Regions from separate parts of the Paenibacillus thiaminolyticus genome, predicted to be linked through region 3. Evidence: predicted binding sites of a transcription regulator. Region 3 holds the regulator's gene; each other region holds the start of a gene.
What was found. Region 3 encodes Rex, which represses fermentation and respiration genes when NADH is low (regulators of the CRP and FNR family bind a similar motif). Its sites were predicted from a motif close to TTGTGAAATATTTCACAA; they were not measured.
Positions count from the first base shown of each region.

Region 1: FLT43_RS21260 (flavocytochrome c) is a predicted target of Rex. The motif match lies at 1,830-1,847, and genes of this name have one in related genera.
Region 2: FLT43_RS19130 (cytochrome ubiquinol oxidase subunit I) is a predicted target of Rex. The motif match lies at 1,588-1,605, and genes of this name have one in related genera.
Region 4: FLT43_RS24915 (YwiC-like family protein) is a predicted target of Rex. The motif match lies at 2,112-2,129, and genes of this name have one in related genera.

Region 1 covers NZ_CP041405.1:4,791,445-4,795,272, reverse strand. The annotation lists gene FLT43_RS21275 (DUF4241 domain-containing protein) at 1-333, opposite strand, end outside; gene FLT43_RS21265 (histidine phosphatase family protein) at 1,089-1,628, opposite strand; gene FLT43_RS21260 (flavocytochrome c) at 1,915-3,447, shown strand; gene FLT43_RS21255 (NupC/NupG family nucleoside CNT transporter) at 3,553-3,828, opposite strand, start outside.
Region 2 covers NZ_CP041405.1:4,280,572-4,284,399, forward strand. The annotation lists gene cydB (cytochrome d ubiquinol oxidase subunit II) at 1-141, opposite strand, end outside; gene FLT43_RS19130 (cytochrome ubiquinol oxidase subunit I) at 125-1,528, opposite strand; gene pdxR (MocR-like pyridoxine biosynthesis transcription factor PdxR) at 1,936-3,375, shown strand; gene FLT43_RS19140 (M42 family metallopeptidase) at 3,472-3,828, opposite strand, start outside.
Region 3 covers NZ_CP041405.1:1,152,663-1,156,490, reverse strand. The annotation lists gene dinG (ATP-dependent DNA helicase DinG) at 1-1,441, shown strand, start outside; gene FLT43_RS05160 (redox-sensing transcriptional repressor Rex) at 1,477-2,124, shown strand; gene FLT43_RS05155 (amidohydrolase) at 2,121-3,431, shown strand; gene FLT43_RS05150 (DUF5590 domain-containing protein) at 3,444-3,828, shown strand, end outside.
Region 4 covers NZ_CP041405.1:5,606,697-5,610,524, forward strand. The annotation lists gene FLT43_RS24905 (D-arabinono-1,4-lactone oxidase) at 1-867, shown strand, start outside; gene FLT43_RS24910 (acyltransferase family protein) at 918-2,012, opposite strand; gene FLT43_RS24915 (YwiC-like family protein) at 2,271-3,026, shown strand; gene FLT43_RS24920 (sugar kinase) at 3,159-3,828, shown strand, end outside.

The sequences.
Region 1 (3,828 bases), 3.0 Mb from region 3:
GGAATCCGTCCCTTGCGCTTCGGAATCCGGAATTCGATACTTGCTGACATCAAAGATGCCCGCTTGACCGCTGTCCACGCCGACAATGAAATTACATCTTACCCATTCGGGTTCATCTGGCTTATCGGCAACCGAACTGTGGAGCGCTATGAGCTTAGCACAAGCTTCGCCCCAATCCCGAACCTCTGTTTTATATACCTGAGCGGCCCACGTACCGTTGCGTACATTGTCCAGCACACCCATGATTATCGTATTCTCATTCAATTCGTAGCAAGGATCGGACACAACCACTTTACCGGATGTAATCTCAAATTGGCCCAATGGAATCATCATGATTCTGGCTCCCTTCTTTTTAAAACACGCCCATTGAAAAAAACTCCTTTACAAACTGCACCATTTCCCTAGACACGTCTATCCGGCAGGCGAAATCCGCAAAACTGCACGATTTCTCCAGACACGCCTATTCGGTAAGCGAAATCCTGCGTAAATACAGCAATTCGATATGGACGGCTTTACCAGAAAGGGAATCCTGCAAAACTGCAGGAATTTCACCCGTTTCGCTTCGGCTTGAAGCAAAAGGGCCTTAAATGATGTAGATTTGCAGCAATTCCTCGGGATGTGGACTCAGTGAGCCGAAATTCCTGTAAAATAGCAGCAATTCCCTCTACATGTGCAAGCCCCAGGAGGCAACGATGCCTCCAGAAGGCAATGGTGCTTCCTGAAGGCAATTATGCCCCCCTGAAGGCGAGGATGCCCCCAGGATCCGACGCGGTCTCTTGGATCCCGTAAAAACAGCCGTTGAGAAGTATATATGAATTTTCGCCACTTCATTTTTTATATAGTGGAGCTCGTCTCTCAGTAGAAAAAATTCTGAGTGCCAAGTTCTAATTGTGTAAATGGACATCTCCACCCCTTCGTAAAAAACAGGGGTTTTCCAACGGCATGGTTACTGGAGGTCAGTGCTGCATCTTGCTCGGTGATATGATCAATCAATCGCTTTAATTCTTTACGATTTACGCCCACAGAGAGCACCGCTTTTCCCTCATAAATCCATTATAACACGCCATAAGCCAGGTCATTTACCATCATTATGTCCATATTCGATGGATGATGGGCGCATCCTGTTCGAAGATTAGATGATATACATCCGGATTGGACAAGGATTCCCACTCCTTGAAGCCGAACCGATCGTCGAAATGCTTCAGCAGCAGTGATATCAGGTTGCCGTGCGATACGATGACGACGTTGTTGTATCCGCTCTCCAGCGCTTCCGCGATTACGCTGCTGGCACGCTTCATCGCCGTATTGCTCGACTCCCCGCCCTCATAACATAAATCTAAATCATCGTATGTCTTCCGAAGCATATCGCGCCAATCGGGATGATTGCTGCCTGACAGCACCCTCTCCGTCAATCTGTCATCCAGAGCGATGGCCATGCCAAGTTGATCGGCGAAGGGCGCTATGGTCCGATAGGCTCTCTCATAAGGACTTGAAATGATATGTTCGATATGTTTGTCCGTCAAAAATTCCGCAAGCTTGTCCGCTTGCTCTACACCGACTGCGGTTAACTGCGCGCCCGGAGCTTGCCCTTCCGCCTGGCAATGCCGCACAACATATACATTTTTCATGAACAATATCCTCCTTATAAGACAATGTGGGTGTTCAGTCATTGGCAGCTTCCGGCTCGGGAAATCCATGTGGAATGGCAGGCGTACGGCCCCTCCGATTCTTTGCAAATGATTATGATAGCATATAGTTCCTGGACTTGGAAGATGCGAGACTCGCCTCATCCTAGAAACCCGATGCATGATCACAGAAAATTCAAAACATTGTGAAAAGAATCACTATGCATGGGGACGATATTATATTAAAATGAAGTGTACTTAACATCATAGAAAAACGGGGGTTGTTATCATGAAAAAGAAAGCAGCAGCAACGCTGATTCTCGTTCTCTCTTTCATGCTCGTGATCGCGGGATGCGGTAGCGGCGGGAACCAGAATCAAAACGAGAGTCAGGGCAATGAAAAACCGGCGGAGTCCCAAGAAACGGAAGCCGTGTCGGGTGCTTCTCAAGCCAACTATACACCTATCGATCAATTACAAGATAAATATGACATCATCATTGTCGGTGCAGGCGGCGCCGGAATGTCTGCCGCGCTTGAAGCCAAAGAAAAAGGCATGAACCCGGTTATTTTCGAAAAAATGCCGATTGCCGGCGGCAATACGATGAAATCATCCTCCGGCATGAATGCTTCCCAGACCAAGTTCCAAAAAGAGCAAGGCATTGAGGATAACAATGATCTATTTTACGAAGAGACATTAAAAGGCGGTCATGGCACGAACGACAAAGAGATGCTTCGTTTCTTCGTTGACAATTCCGCAAGTGCCATCGAATGGCTTGATTCCATCGGAATTCGCTTGAACAATATCACGATTACGGGCGGTATGAACGAGAAGCGCACCCACCGTCCTGAAGACGGCTCCGCAGTGGGTCAATATCTCGTCAACGGCTTGGTGAAAAATGTTCAAGAGAAAGAAATTCCTCTTTTCGTCAATGCGAATGTAACGGAAATTACGGAGAAGGACGGCAAAGTAAACGGCGTTAAGGTCCTCTTCAACAACAACGATGAGAAAACAGTTGCCGCAGATGCTGTCGTTGTGACAAGCGGCGGTTATGGCGCTAACATGGATATGATTGCCGAGGTTCGCTCCGATCTGAAAGGTCTTGTGACAACCAACCAAGAAGGCAGCACCGGCGACGGCATTAAGATGATTGAAAAACTCGGCGGTGTAACGGTAGATATGGATCAAATCCAGGTTCACCCTACGGTACAGCAGGACAACTCCTATCTCATCGGGGAAGCGGTCCGCGGTGAAGGCGCGATCCTGGTGTCTAGCGAGGGCAAGCGGTTCACCAACGAACTGGACACGCGTGACAATGTCACGGCGGCAATCAATAAGCTGCCTGAGAAATCGGCTTATCTTGTATTGGATTCCGGCGTGAAATCCCGCGCTAAAGCGATTGAGCAGTATGAAAAAATGGGCTTTGTCATTCAAGGCGATACACTCGAGGCTTTAGCTCAAGAAATTGGTGTTCCGGCAGATCAGCTAACAGCTACGCTGGATACATGGAACAACGCAGTGAAAAATAAAGAGGATGCCGAATTCGGCAGAACAACGGCGATGGACAACGACTTGTCCGGCGCGCCATACTATGCAATCAAAATCGCCCCTGGAATTCACTACACCATGGGCGGCGTGAAAATCAATACGAATACCGAAGTGTTAAATAAAGACGGCCAGCCTATTCCTGGCTTGTTCGCAGCAGGCGAGCTTACAGGCGGCCTCCACGGTCAAAACCGTATCGGCGGCAACTCCGTTTCCGAGATCATCATCTTCGGCCGCCAAGCCGGCATTAAATCGGCTGAATTCGTACAAGCACAATAAGATAACAGCTTCCATTTTCTCTCAGCTAACAACGAACGCTTGGGCCATCATAGCCCAAGCGTTTGTTTTATTTCCCTAGTTGTTACTTGTATGGTATCATCGCTTCTACACGAGCATCCCGGCAATCGCCGCGCTCATCAGATTAGCCAAGGTTGCGGCAATGACCGCACGGAAGCCCATCTCGGCAAGATCCTGTCTTCGAGAAGGCGCAATCCCGCCCAGGCCGCCAATAAGGAGCGCAATCGCAGCCAGATTGGCGAAGCCGCACAGCGCGAAGCTGATGATGACGACGCTTTTGGGCGACAACTGAGCAATCTCAGGCGCAAACGAAGTGTATGCTACAAATTCGTTCAGCACGAATTTTTGACCGATGAAGGAACC
Region 2 (3,828 bases), 3.1 Mb from region 3:
GATAAGGATGCGGCGCTCCTGGTCAGTCCGGCCGAGGAACCGGGCCGTGATGCCGACGCCGAAGTCGAAGCCTTCCAGGAAGAAAAAACCGACAAACAGCACGGCCACGAGAATAAACCAAAATTCATTTAGCGATAGCATGTGCATCCTCCTTGCCGAACGGATCGTAGGTGCGGGACAGTTCGTCCGGCTTCTGATCCCCGTCCTTGCGAATAACCTTCACGAACAGACACGCGTCGATAATTGCCAGAACCGCATACATGGTGGTAAAGGCAATCAGCGAAAAGAGAAGCTCGCCCGCGGTCACGGTAGGCGAGATCGCGTCTTCGGTGCGCATGACGCCGAAGACGACCCACGGCTGGCGTCCCATCTCCGCCATGAGCCATCCGGTTGAATTGGCCAGGAATGGGAAGGCGATCGCGCCGACCATCAGCTTCAAGAACCAGGGCCGCTGCTCCAGCTTACGTCTACGGGCCAGCACCCAGCCGTAGATGGCGATCAGACACATCAAGCCGCCGGCGAAGACCATCGTGCGGAAGCTCCAGAAGGTCATTTTGACCGAAGGAATGTAATTCCCGGGCCCGTATTTTTCCTCGTATTGCGCTTGGATCTGGTTCATCCCTTCCACGCTGCCGCTCAGCTTGTTGTGCGCTAGAATGCTCAGCATGTAAGGGACTTGCAGTCTGAATGATGTTGCTTGCTCCTCCGTATCGATGCGGGCGAACAGCGTGAACGGCGCCGGATCCTCGCTGGTGTCCCATAAGGCTTCGGCGGCGGCCATCTTCATCGGCTGCGACTTGATTAGATGCTGGGCTTGCTCATGGCCGATGAAGGCAACGATCAGGGCGGAGATCAGGGCCACCGTAATCGAGACGCGGAACGATAGCCGGAACATCTCGGGATTGTGCCGCTTCAGCAGCTTCCATGCGCTGACGCCAGCCATGAAGAACGCGCCGGTAGCGAGGGCGGCGAATAACGTATGCGGAAATTGCAGCCATAGCTGCGGATTGCGGATGATCGCCCAGAAATCGCTCATCTCCGCTCTTCCGTTCTGGAATACGTAACCGACCGGGGCGTGCATGAAGGAGTTGGCCGTCAATATCCAGAAGGCCGACAGCATCGTGCCGATCGAGACGAGCCAGATGCATGCCAGATGGACGCGCTTCGACAAGCGATCCCAGCCGAACACCCATAAGCCGATGAACGTAGACTCCATAAAAAAGGCGAGCAAGCCCTCGATCGCCAGCGAAGGGCCGAACACGTCGCCGACGAAGCGGGAATAATTCGACCAGTTCATCCCGAACTGGAACTCTTGCAAGATGCCGGTGACGACACCGACCGCAAAATTGATAAGAAATAATTTGCTCCAAAACTGGGCGGATCGCTTATAAATGTCCTTGCCTGTCCTGACGTAGAACGTCTCCAATACGGCGATTAAGAATGCCAGGCCAATCGTCATCGGGACGAAAATGTAGTGGAATAGCGTCGTCGATGCAAATTGGATCCGTGCGAGAATGACCTGATCCATAACGGCCTCCTTTAGCTGAATATGTTCTGGTTGATAGATGGCCTGCGAGCGCCTGCGTTTTGTGAATGAGTTCACGTAAAAGACGGCACTCGTTGCGCTGCCTGTACGCGGCGTAGCGCGCGTTCAGGAAACGGTGCCTATCATTTGCGGCGCGTGGCCTGGACGTTAGCTGTACGACCACACCGAAGGCAGGCGCCAGCCAGCGATTGCTTATGCCTGATCATAGTCCAGACGGTGCCGTGTGTCGCCATCCACTTTTACAGAGCGGAGTCATCCATGTTCAACACACTGCCACATAGTTGACAACGTTTCGATGAAATCGGCCTGCACCGGAGAAATAGACAAGATGCTATACTTATGATGTGTGATAAAAATCACATACAAAGCACAACAAGAGGTGGATCGCGATGTGGCAACCGGATCGTTCCAGCAAGCAGCCTTTATATCAGCAGATTGCCGCATATATAGAACGTAGAATAAGTTATGGGGAATTCCCGCCGGGAAGCCTGCTCCCCTCGGAGCGTAAGTTCGCCGGGCAAATCAGCGTCAACCGGAGCACTGTCGTGCAAGCCTACGAGGAATTGCGCGCTTCCGGCATGATCGAAAGCATGGTCGGGAGCGGAACGCGGGTAAGCAAATCGCGATGGGGCGCCGCAACGAAGCATATGCCGGATTGGCTTCAATATGTGGATGACGGCGCAGCCATGCAGCCGCCCGAATCTTGCTTGCGGCTAATCCGTCAAGCGCTGGATTCGGGACGTCCGCCCATCGACTTCGCCAGCGGCGAGCTGTCCCCGGATTTATCGCCCAATGAGGCCATCCGGCTGCTGCTGAGCGAGCATGCCCTGCATGAAGATCTGGGCTATGACCATCCGCAAGGCTATGTGCCGCTGCGGCAGGCGCTGTCCTCGTATTTGAAGCAGTACCGCGGCATTCGGGCCACGGAATCCTCGATCCTGGTCACTTCGGGATCGCATCAGTCGCTCTACTTGATTACGAAGCGTCTGTTAAGCCCGGGCGATGCCGTGGCCATCGAAGACCCGTCTTATTACTATTCGCTCCCGATGTTCCATACGGCAGGCCTGCGATTGTTCCGCCTGCCCGTTGATGAGAAGGGCGTCTGTCCCGAAGGGATCCTGTCGCTGCACCGGGAGCATCAGATACGGATGATATTTGTGAACCCGAATTTTCATAATCCAACCGGCCGCGTACTTGATCCGGCGCGCCGGGAACGGCTGCTCGAGATTTGCGGGCATCTGGGGATACCCATCGTCGAGGACGATCCGTTCAGCTTGACCTCGTTCACGGGCAACCCGCCGCCTTCACTCAAAGCAAACGATGCCGGCAGCACCGTGCTGTATATCGGAACGCTCTCCAAAATCGTCGCTTCGGGCTTGCGCATCGGCTGGATGGCCGCTCCCCAATCCGTGGTGAGCCGGCTGACGGACGAGAAGCAGCAGATGGACTTCGGCCTGAGCGTGCTGCCGCAGCGCATTGCGGCGGAATTGCTGGCCTCGCCCCATTTTGAAGGGCATTTGCTTCGGCTGCGGCAGGAGCTGGCTCATAAGCGGAATCTGCTGCTTGACGCCCTGCAGCACGAGCTGCCCGGCGTGATGTCCTACACGCTGCCGCAAGGCGGCCTGCACCTGTGGTGCAAGATGAGACGGCCCGTCGACGATGAGAGACTGCTGGAGGAGAGCATACGGCGGGGAGTCGTCTTCGTTCCGGGGAGCGTGTACGGATCGGAGCCGGGGTATGTCCGGTTCACGTTCGCGCGTCCGCAGCCCGGCGAGATCGGCCGCGGCATAGCGTTATTCGCGGAAGCGCTCCGGGCCGCAGGAGGATAAATGAGATAAGCTTATGATTTCATGCGAGAATCAACAAAAAGAGCGTGCTCGTCCGGCCGGGCCGGGAGCACGCTCTTCTATATTGTCGACCAAACGCTAGGAGCGTTCGACAATTGTGTTATAGGTGGTGCGGTCAGTATGCTTCACGAGCTGGACAAGCAGTTCCTTCGCCGCATCGATATCGTCGGTGTGAACGATCGAAGCCGGCGTATGGATATAGCGTCCGCACACGCCGATGACGGTCGCCGGCACGCCTTTGCCGCTCAGGTGAACCTGTCCGGCATCGGTGCCGCCCGGAGACACGAAATACTGGTACGGAATGCGGTGAGTATCCGCGATATCCTGTACGAATTCAAGCAGGCCGCGATGCGTAATCATCGTCGGGTCATAGATGCGGAGCAGCGCGCCCTTGCCAAGCTGCCCGAAGGAGTTCGGGTCGCCGGTCATATCGTT
Region 3 (3,828 bases):
GGCGCATCATTTCGAGGAGACGGCCGGCAAGCACTTGGGGACGAATTTGCAATATTTTTCACTCATTCACCCGCTCACCCGGCTGTTCAAAGACAGCAAGAGCGGCGCTCTTGTCGTCCTTCAACAGCGACTTCGGTTGTCAGGCCATGAGAAAGCGCTTATCTGGGCCGAAGGGATCGACAAGCTGCTGCAGCAGATCGTCGACGTGAAGGAACAATGGGATCGGCTGCATGACATGCTGTATCAGCTGCTTCCTTCCGGGGAAGCCGGGCAATTCGAGGGCGGGCAGGCGGTGCTGCGCCTCCCGGCCGGCGAGCGTCCGGAGAGCTGGCCCGAGGCGGTAGAGCTGGAGAAATCGATCCACACCCGTCTCAGCGATATTGTGCGCTCGGGCGAGAAGCTGGTCAATGAGTGGAAAGAGGCCGATGACGACGAACTGGAAGGCGTCATCGTCGATATTAGCGGGCTTCTGAAGGATGTAGGCCTGGTCCGCGACGATTTCCGGCTGTTCATGCAAGGATCGGATCCAGAGACGGTCTACTGGATGGAGGGCAACACGCAGTTCAAATTCAAGTCGCTGCAGATGTATGCCGTGCCCGTTGACGTGAGCGAGGCGTTGAACCGTTATTTCTTCGAGCCGAAGAAGAGCGTCATCCTCACTTCAGCCACATTGTCCGTAGATAAGTCCTTCCAGTTCGTGCAGGAGCAAATCGGGCTGATGGAGGCTGCTAACGACGGCAGGCTGCATACGGTCATTCTGCCTTCCCCGTTCAATTACCGGGAGCAGGCGCTGGTCGTTATCCCGCGCGATTTCCCCAGCGTCAAAGGATCATCCGACGCGGTCTTCAATCAGACGCTCGCGAAATCGATCGGGGATGTAGCGCTCGTCACGCGCGGCAGAATGCTCGTCCTGTTCACCTCGTATCGTATGCTCCGGGATGTATACGAGCCGCTGAAGGAGGCGCTGAGCGCGAGCGGCATTCAGGTGCTGGGCCAAGGCATCGACAGCGGGAACCGCAGCAAGCTGACGCGCCGCTTCCGGGAGCAGCCGGCCTCCGTGCTGCTCGGTACGAGCAGCTTCTGGGAAGGGGTCGACATTCCTGGAGACGCGCTGACCTGTCTCGCCATTGTCCGGCTGCCGTTCCAGCCGCCGAACCATCCGCTCGTCGAAGCCAAATGCGACCGGCTGAAGCGCCAGAAGCAGAACCCGTTCCGCAAATATTCGGTTCCGCAGGCGGTTATCCGCTTCAAGCAAGGCTTCGGACGCCTTGTGCGGACCGCTCAGGACAAAGGCATCGTCATCGTGTACGATACACGGGTCATTGAGACGAGCTACGGCAAACATTTCTTATATTCGCTTCCTGGGCCGAAGATGGAGCACATGGCCAATGTGCAGCTGGTGCCCAGAATCGAAGCGTGGTTAAGCGAGCACGAAAAATAGGCGTGTAAGAGCGATGAGGGGGCAACGAAATAGATATGAAAACGTTGAAAATATCAGAAGCTGTCGTTCGCAGACTGCCGGTTTATTTACGTCATCTGATGGAACTGAAGCAGCGAGAGGTTCTGACGGTTTCTTCACAGGATTTGGGTCAGAAGCTGGACCTCAATCCCGCCCAGATTCGCAAAGACTTGGCATATTTCGGCGATTTTGGACGCAAAGGAATTGGGTATGACGTCTCTTACCTGATTCAACAAATCCGCCATATACTGAAGCTGGATCAGATTATTAATGTCGGTCTCGTCGGAGCGGGGAAGCTGGGCCATGCATTGTGCAACTATACGGCATATATGAAGGACAATATGCGGATTGTGGCTGTATTCGACCAGCTGGAGCCGAAGGTAGGCACCGAGATCAACAATCTGCGCGTACAGCCGATGAGCGAGCTGGCGGACACCGTGCGCGAACATAAAATCCGCATCGGAATCATCACCGTACCCGCCTCGGAGGCGCAGCATGTCGCGGAGCAATTCGTCGACGCGGGAGTGGAGGCAATCTTGAACTTCGCTCCGGTTATTCTTCGCGTCCCGCCTCACGTGCGGGTGCATACCGCCGATTTTACGACGGACATGTTCAGTCTGGCCTATTATTTATCCGATGAGAGAAAGGAAGCTCCGGTAGAATGACGACGAAACTTATTATTAGTAACGGGAACTTTGCGTCACTTCGCCCAGGCGCGCAGCACACGGCGGTTACAGGTACGATGGTCATTGAAAATGACATGATTGTCTATGTGGGAGAACATTTGCCGCAAGAGCATGATACGCCCGAGGCGATGCGGATCGACGGCAAGGGGCTGTTCTTCATTCCGGGGCTCATTAATACCCACGGCCATGCGGCGATGTCGCTGCTGCGCGGCTATGGCGATGATATGGTGCTCCAGACGTGGCTGCAAGAGAAAATGTGGCCGATGGAAGCAAAATTCACTGCGGAGGACGTCCGTTGGGGGACGGCGCTCTCGGTTCTAGAAATGCTGAAAGGCGGGACGACGACATTCGTCGATATGTATGACCATATGGATGAGGTGGCCAAGGTCGTCGAGGAATCCGGCATGCGCGCCTGCCTGATGCGCGGCGCGATCGGTCTATGCCCAGAAGACGTGCAGGCAGCGAAGCTGCAGGAAGCCGTTCAATTCGCCCGCGAGTGGCACGGCAAGGCGGACGGCCGCATTACGACGATGCTGGCTCCGCACGCTCCGTATACATGCCCGCCGGGCTTCATCGAGAAGTTCGTGCAGGCGGCGCATGATCTCGATCTTCCGCTGCATACGCATATGTCGGAGACCGCGGCGGAAGTCGCCCAGAATGTCGCGGACTATGGGCTGCGTCCCGTCGCTCATCTGGAGAAGCTCGGCTTCTTCTCGCGCCCTTCCTTCGTGGCGCACGGCGTTCATCTGACCGATGAGGAGATCGAAGTATTGGCTCGCCATGACGTGGCCGTCTCCCATAATCCGGGCAGCAATCTGAAGCTGGCTTCCGGCGTGGCGCGGGTTCCGGAGCTGCTGCGCGCCGGCGTAACCGTATCGCTGGGAACCGACGGGCCGGCAAGCAACAACAATCTGGATATGTTCGAAGAGATGCGCTTGGCTGCCCTGATCCATAAGGGTGTATCCGGCGATCCGACGGCGGTTCCGGCGGCCGAAGCGATGCGTATGGGGACGCTGTACGGAGCGCAGACGCTCCGGGCAGAGAAGCTGGGTCTGCTGGAAGCCGGCATGAAGGCGGATATCGTGGCGGTCAATGTGAACCAGCCGCATTTCGTCCCGCATACCGACTTCGTCTCGCATATGATTTATTCCGCTTCCGCCAAAGACGTCGCTCATGTATGGGTCGACGGGCGCCAAGTGGTTAAGGACGGCCAGTGCCTGACCTTGGACGAAGAGCGCATTCTCTATGAAGCCGAGCGGTGCTTCGAGCGCCTGCTCGAGCGCTGACGGGAGGAGCGCATGGCCAGAAGCCGCAGTCGCCGCCGCCGCAACCGGTGGTTCATCGCCGTGCTGGCGTTCCTCGTGCTTATCCTATTCATTGTCGCCTTGGTAATGTACGTCAATTACATTTATTCCGATGAGCGGGTAAAAGAAGCAGAGATCCTGCAGCGCGCGCAGCAGGAAATGCCGTTGACCGAGGTAAACGGCATTGACAAGAGTATATGGGAAGAAGTCGTCTATGTTATTAATGGGGTCAACCAGGAAGAGAAGGCCGTCTGGGTATGGGTATTTCCCGATCGGGTCACCTCGATCCCGGCAGCCGACAGCGTGGATAAAGCCACGGTGAAGGCCACTATTCATCAGGCGTATCCGGATGCCCGTATCGTGCGGCTGCTGCCCGGAT
Region 4 (3,828 bases), 2.2 Mb from region 3:
GTTAGCGAAGGAGATACGGGAGAGAAAAGGGAGCTTTTCAAGGCGATGCAGGTCTCCTTCGGGACGATCGGCATCATGACCGAGCTGACACTGCGGATCGTTCCCGCGGAGCGGATGCGGCTCGCCAGCTTCCGCTCGACCTTGGAAGAGACGCTGGAGAGGCTGGAGGAATACCGGGGCGGGAACCGCCATTTTGAATTTTTCTGGTTCCCTTATTCCAGCGGGACGCAGGTGAAGACGATTAATCCGACCGACGCGCCGGCATCGAAGCGCGGCCGATGGAAGGAGTGGAGCGCCTACGCTGTGGAGAACGGCCTGTTCTGGGGGATGTCGGAAGCATGCCGCATCGCTCCGCGGCTCAGCGGCGGCATCAGCCGCCTGTCGGCGCGCTTCGTGCCGGTCAGCGACGAGGTCGGCCGGGGAGCTCGCTTGTTCGTGACGCCAAGGCATGTCAAGTTCATGGAAATGGAGTACAGCGTGCCGGCCGCCGCGATGCGGCCCGTCCTGCTGGAGATGAAGCGGCTGTTGGAGCGGCGGCGGCATTCCGTCCATTTTCCGATCGAATGCCGATATGTCAAGGGGGATGATATTTGGCTGTCGCCCGCCTACGGCCGGGACTCGGCCTACATCGCGCTTCATATGTATAAAGGGATGCCTTACGAGCCGTATTTCCGCGATATGGAGCAGATTCTGCTCGCTTATGACGGGCGGCCGCATTGGGGCAAATGGCATTCCCGGACCGCTTCGCAGCTCGTTGGCATGTATCCGAAGTGGAAGGATGCCGCCCGCATCAGAGAAGCGGCGGATCCGCGCGGCGTGCTGCTGAACCGGTATGTGGCGCGCCTGATCTCGCCAAGCGCCCGGTAACATGAGAACAGCGCCCCGCTTCAAGCGTACGGGGCGCTGTTGATAAAAGGTTAACCCTGCTTCATGCCGCGATGGAACACCGACATGCGGTGCCATCCGCCGAGACCGTTCCAATGCGGTTCGATAATCGGGCGGCATAGCGACCGTACGGCGGGCTGCGCCAGCAGCACGGTGCAGGCAAGCGAAGCCGCAATCAGCAGAACGGCCTGCGGGCCGGTCGTAATATAATGGTACAGTCCGGAGACGACAAGCAGCCGGATAATGAGGCCATGGAGCAAGAACACGTACAGCGTTCGCCGCCCCAATCCGGTAATCCAACCGGTATGGAGAGGCACCCAGGCCAAAAATGCGACCGATGCGACAATCTCCAGCGCGTATATGAACAGGCGCATCCCGATGGCATACCATGGGGATTGCTCCAGCCATCCGAGCTCGCGGAACGTCATATGGTTCATCAGCCATTCCGGATGGAGCACGTTCGGCCATAGAAGAAGCACAATCAGCAATCCGACGGACAAGCCTGCGGCCAGCTTCCGGTAGCGGGAAGCGGCGAACCGCTGAATGGCGTCGTCGCGGAAGACGTATCCGAACGCGAAGAATGGTAGATAGACCAGCGTCCGGGATAGACCGAGCCACGCTCCGTCTATTGGCAGAAATCCCGCGGCAATACCGATGATGGCCGCCAGGATGACCGGATGGCGAACCTGCCAGCGGTTGAACAGCATCAGGATGGCGCGCCAGATCAAATGTCCGATCAAGAACCACAACAGCAGGTACGGAATAAAGAACGAGTGCTTCATTCCCGGAACGTGGAACAGCGTGACATCGAGCAGCGAATATAATGATTGAAAAATGACATACTGGATGCCGATTTGCTTCATCACGGCCCAGCCTGCACGGCCGTTCAGATTGCTGCGGGCGAAATAGCCCGTGACGAAGACAAACAACGGCATATGAAACGTAAAAATCCAAACGAACAAGCTTTTCAACTCGGGCATGGTGCCGATGAGCGGCTCAATCGCATTGGCGATAAACACGCATACAATGAGCATGAACCGCAAATTCAATCCGAAGGTCTCTCCACTCCTTAAGGACACGGCCGACTTCAACCCGGAGGAGGCTTGATTCCACCTGCGCTCCTGCATTGTCCTTCCCTCCTACAACTCCTGCCGCGCATCGATTTGTCTATGTTGGCTGCGGCTTTATATTTACGATGTAAACGTACCATAGCGCCGTTTTCGGGATTGTGATTTACGTCACATAAAACAGGATGAAAGCGTCGTCCACTTTTGACAGAATGGCGAAAGTTCCTGCCCAAGCTTAGACAGCGCCCGTCAATTCAAGTAACATACAGTACAGATGCAGATTGAAGCAACATTTCTTTCAAGGGGGAGACAGGAACGATGTCGAAGGAACATCCCAACCGCAGAGCGAAGCTTCTGCGGGCTTATATTCCGAATCAGCACGGAGCGTGGGCGATGCTCATCATTCCGTTCGCGGCGGGCATGTTCGCCAGCAAGCCGCAAGCCATTCACGCCTGGATCGGAATCGCCTGGCTGGCCGCCTATTGCGGATCGTTCGCCGGCCTGCAGTGGATCAAGACCGGACGGGCCAGCGTATATCGAGGCCCGGTGATTATATACGGAGCCGCATGCGCGCTCGCCGGGAGCGCCGTATTGGTGATGCGGCCGGATATATGGTGGATGGGCGCCGTCATGGTTCCGCTGCTGCTGCTGAACGCGGCGTTCGCCAAGCGCAATCGGGAACGCCATCTCCTCAATGATTTTTTGGCCGTCCTCCAATTTTGCTGGATGCTCCCGATTGCTTACGAGGCAGGCGGGGGAACGGATTGGAGCCTGGCCTGGCGGGCCTTTGCCGCTTGCTTGCTCTATTTCGCCGGAACGATTTTTTATGTAAAGACGATGATTCGCGAGAAAGGGAGCCGGCTGTACTACGGCTTGTCTGTCGGCGTCCATATCGTGGCTGCGGCAGCCGTGGGCCTCATGCTTCCCCTCTGGGCGGGCCTCCCGTTCGTGGCGCTGTTCCTGCGCGCGGTCTGGATGCCTGGCCAGAAGGTAACGATCAAGCAGGTCGGTATTGCGGAGATCGTCTTCAGCATCGTGACGGCGATTCCGCTAATCGCTGTCATCACTCCGTAGCCTGTCATATCCGTTCCTTAATTAATGGTTCATGGCAGGTTTGCCATACCGTCGGCCGTTGACGGTATGGCAGACAACGGATTAAGATAGAGGACAAAGCTTCATGGCAGACCAGAAGGAGGAAACGGCAGAATGAAAGCGTTGTCAGGAAATGCCCCGGAGGTTGTCACGTTCGGCGAAGCGATGGCCTTGTTCAGCTCCGCAGACACGAGGGGCTTGGAATATGCGCAGACGGTAATGAAATCGTTCGGGGGAGCGGAGAGCAATGTGGCCATCGGGCTGGCCCGCCTCGGACACCGGGCCGGCTGGTGCGGCCGCCTGGGCCGGGATCCGCTCGGCCGGCATATCGTCAAGGCGATTCGCGGCGAAGGTGTGGATGTCTCCCGTGTCGAGATGGCGCCGGATGCGCCGACCGGACTGATGATGCGCGAGCTGATCGCCGGGAAATCATCCGTCTATTATTACCGCGCCGGCTCCGCGGCAAGCCGCATGACGCCGGGGCATCTGGACAAGGACTATATCCGCTCGGCCCGGCTGCTTCATGTAACCGGGATTACTTGCGCCTTGAGCGACAGCTGCGCCGAGACCGTCTATGAAGCGGTCGCCATCGCGAAGGCCGCCGGGGTGAAGGTAAGCTTCGATCCGAATCTGCGGCTGAAGCTGTGGACGATTGAAGCCGCCCGGGAGAAGCTGCTGCCGCTGGCGCGCCAGGCGGACTATTTCCTGCCGGGCCTGGACGAATTGAAGCTGCTGTACGGCACAGAGGATGAGCAAGGCATCTTCCGGTGCTTGTCCGAATTGC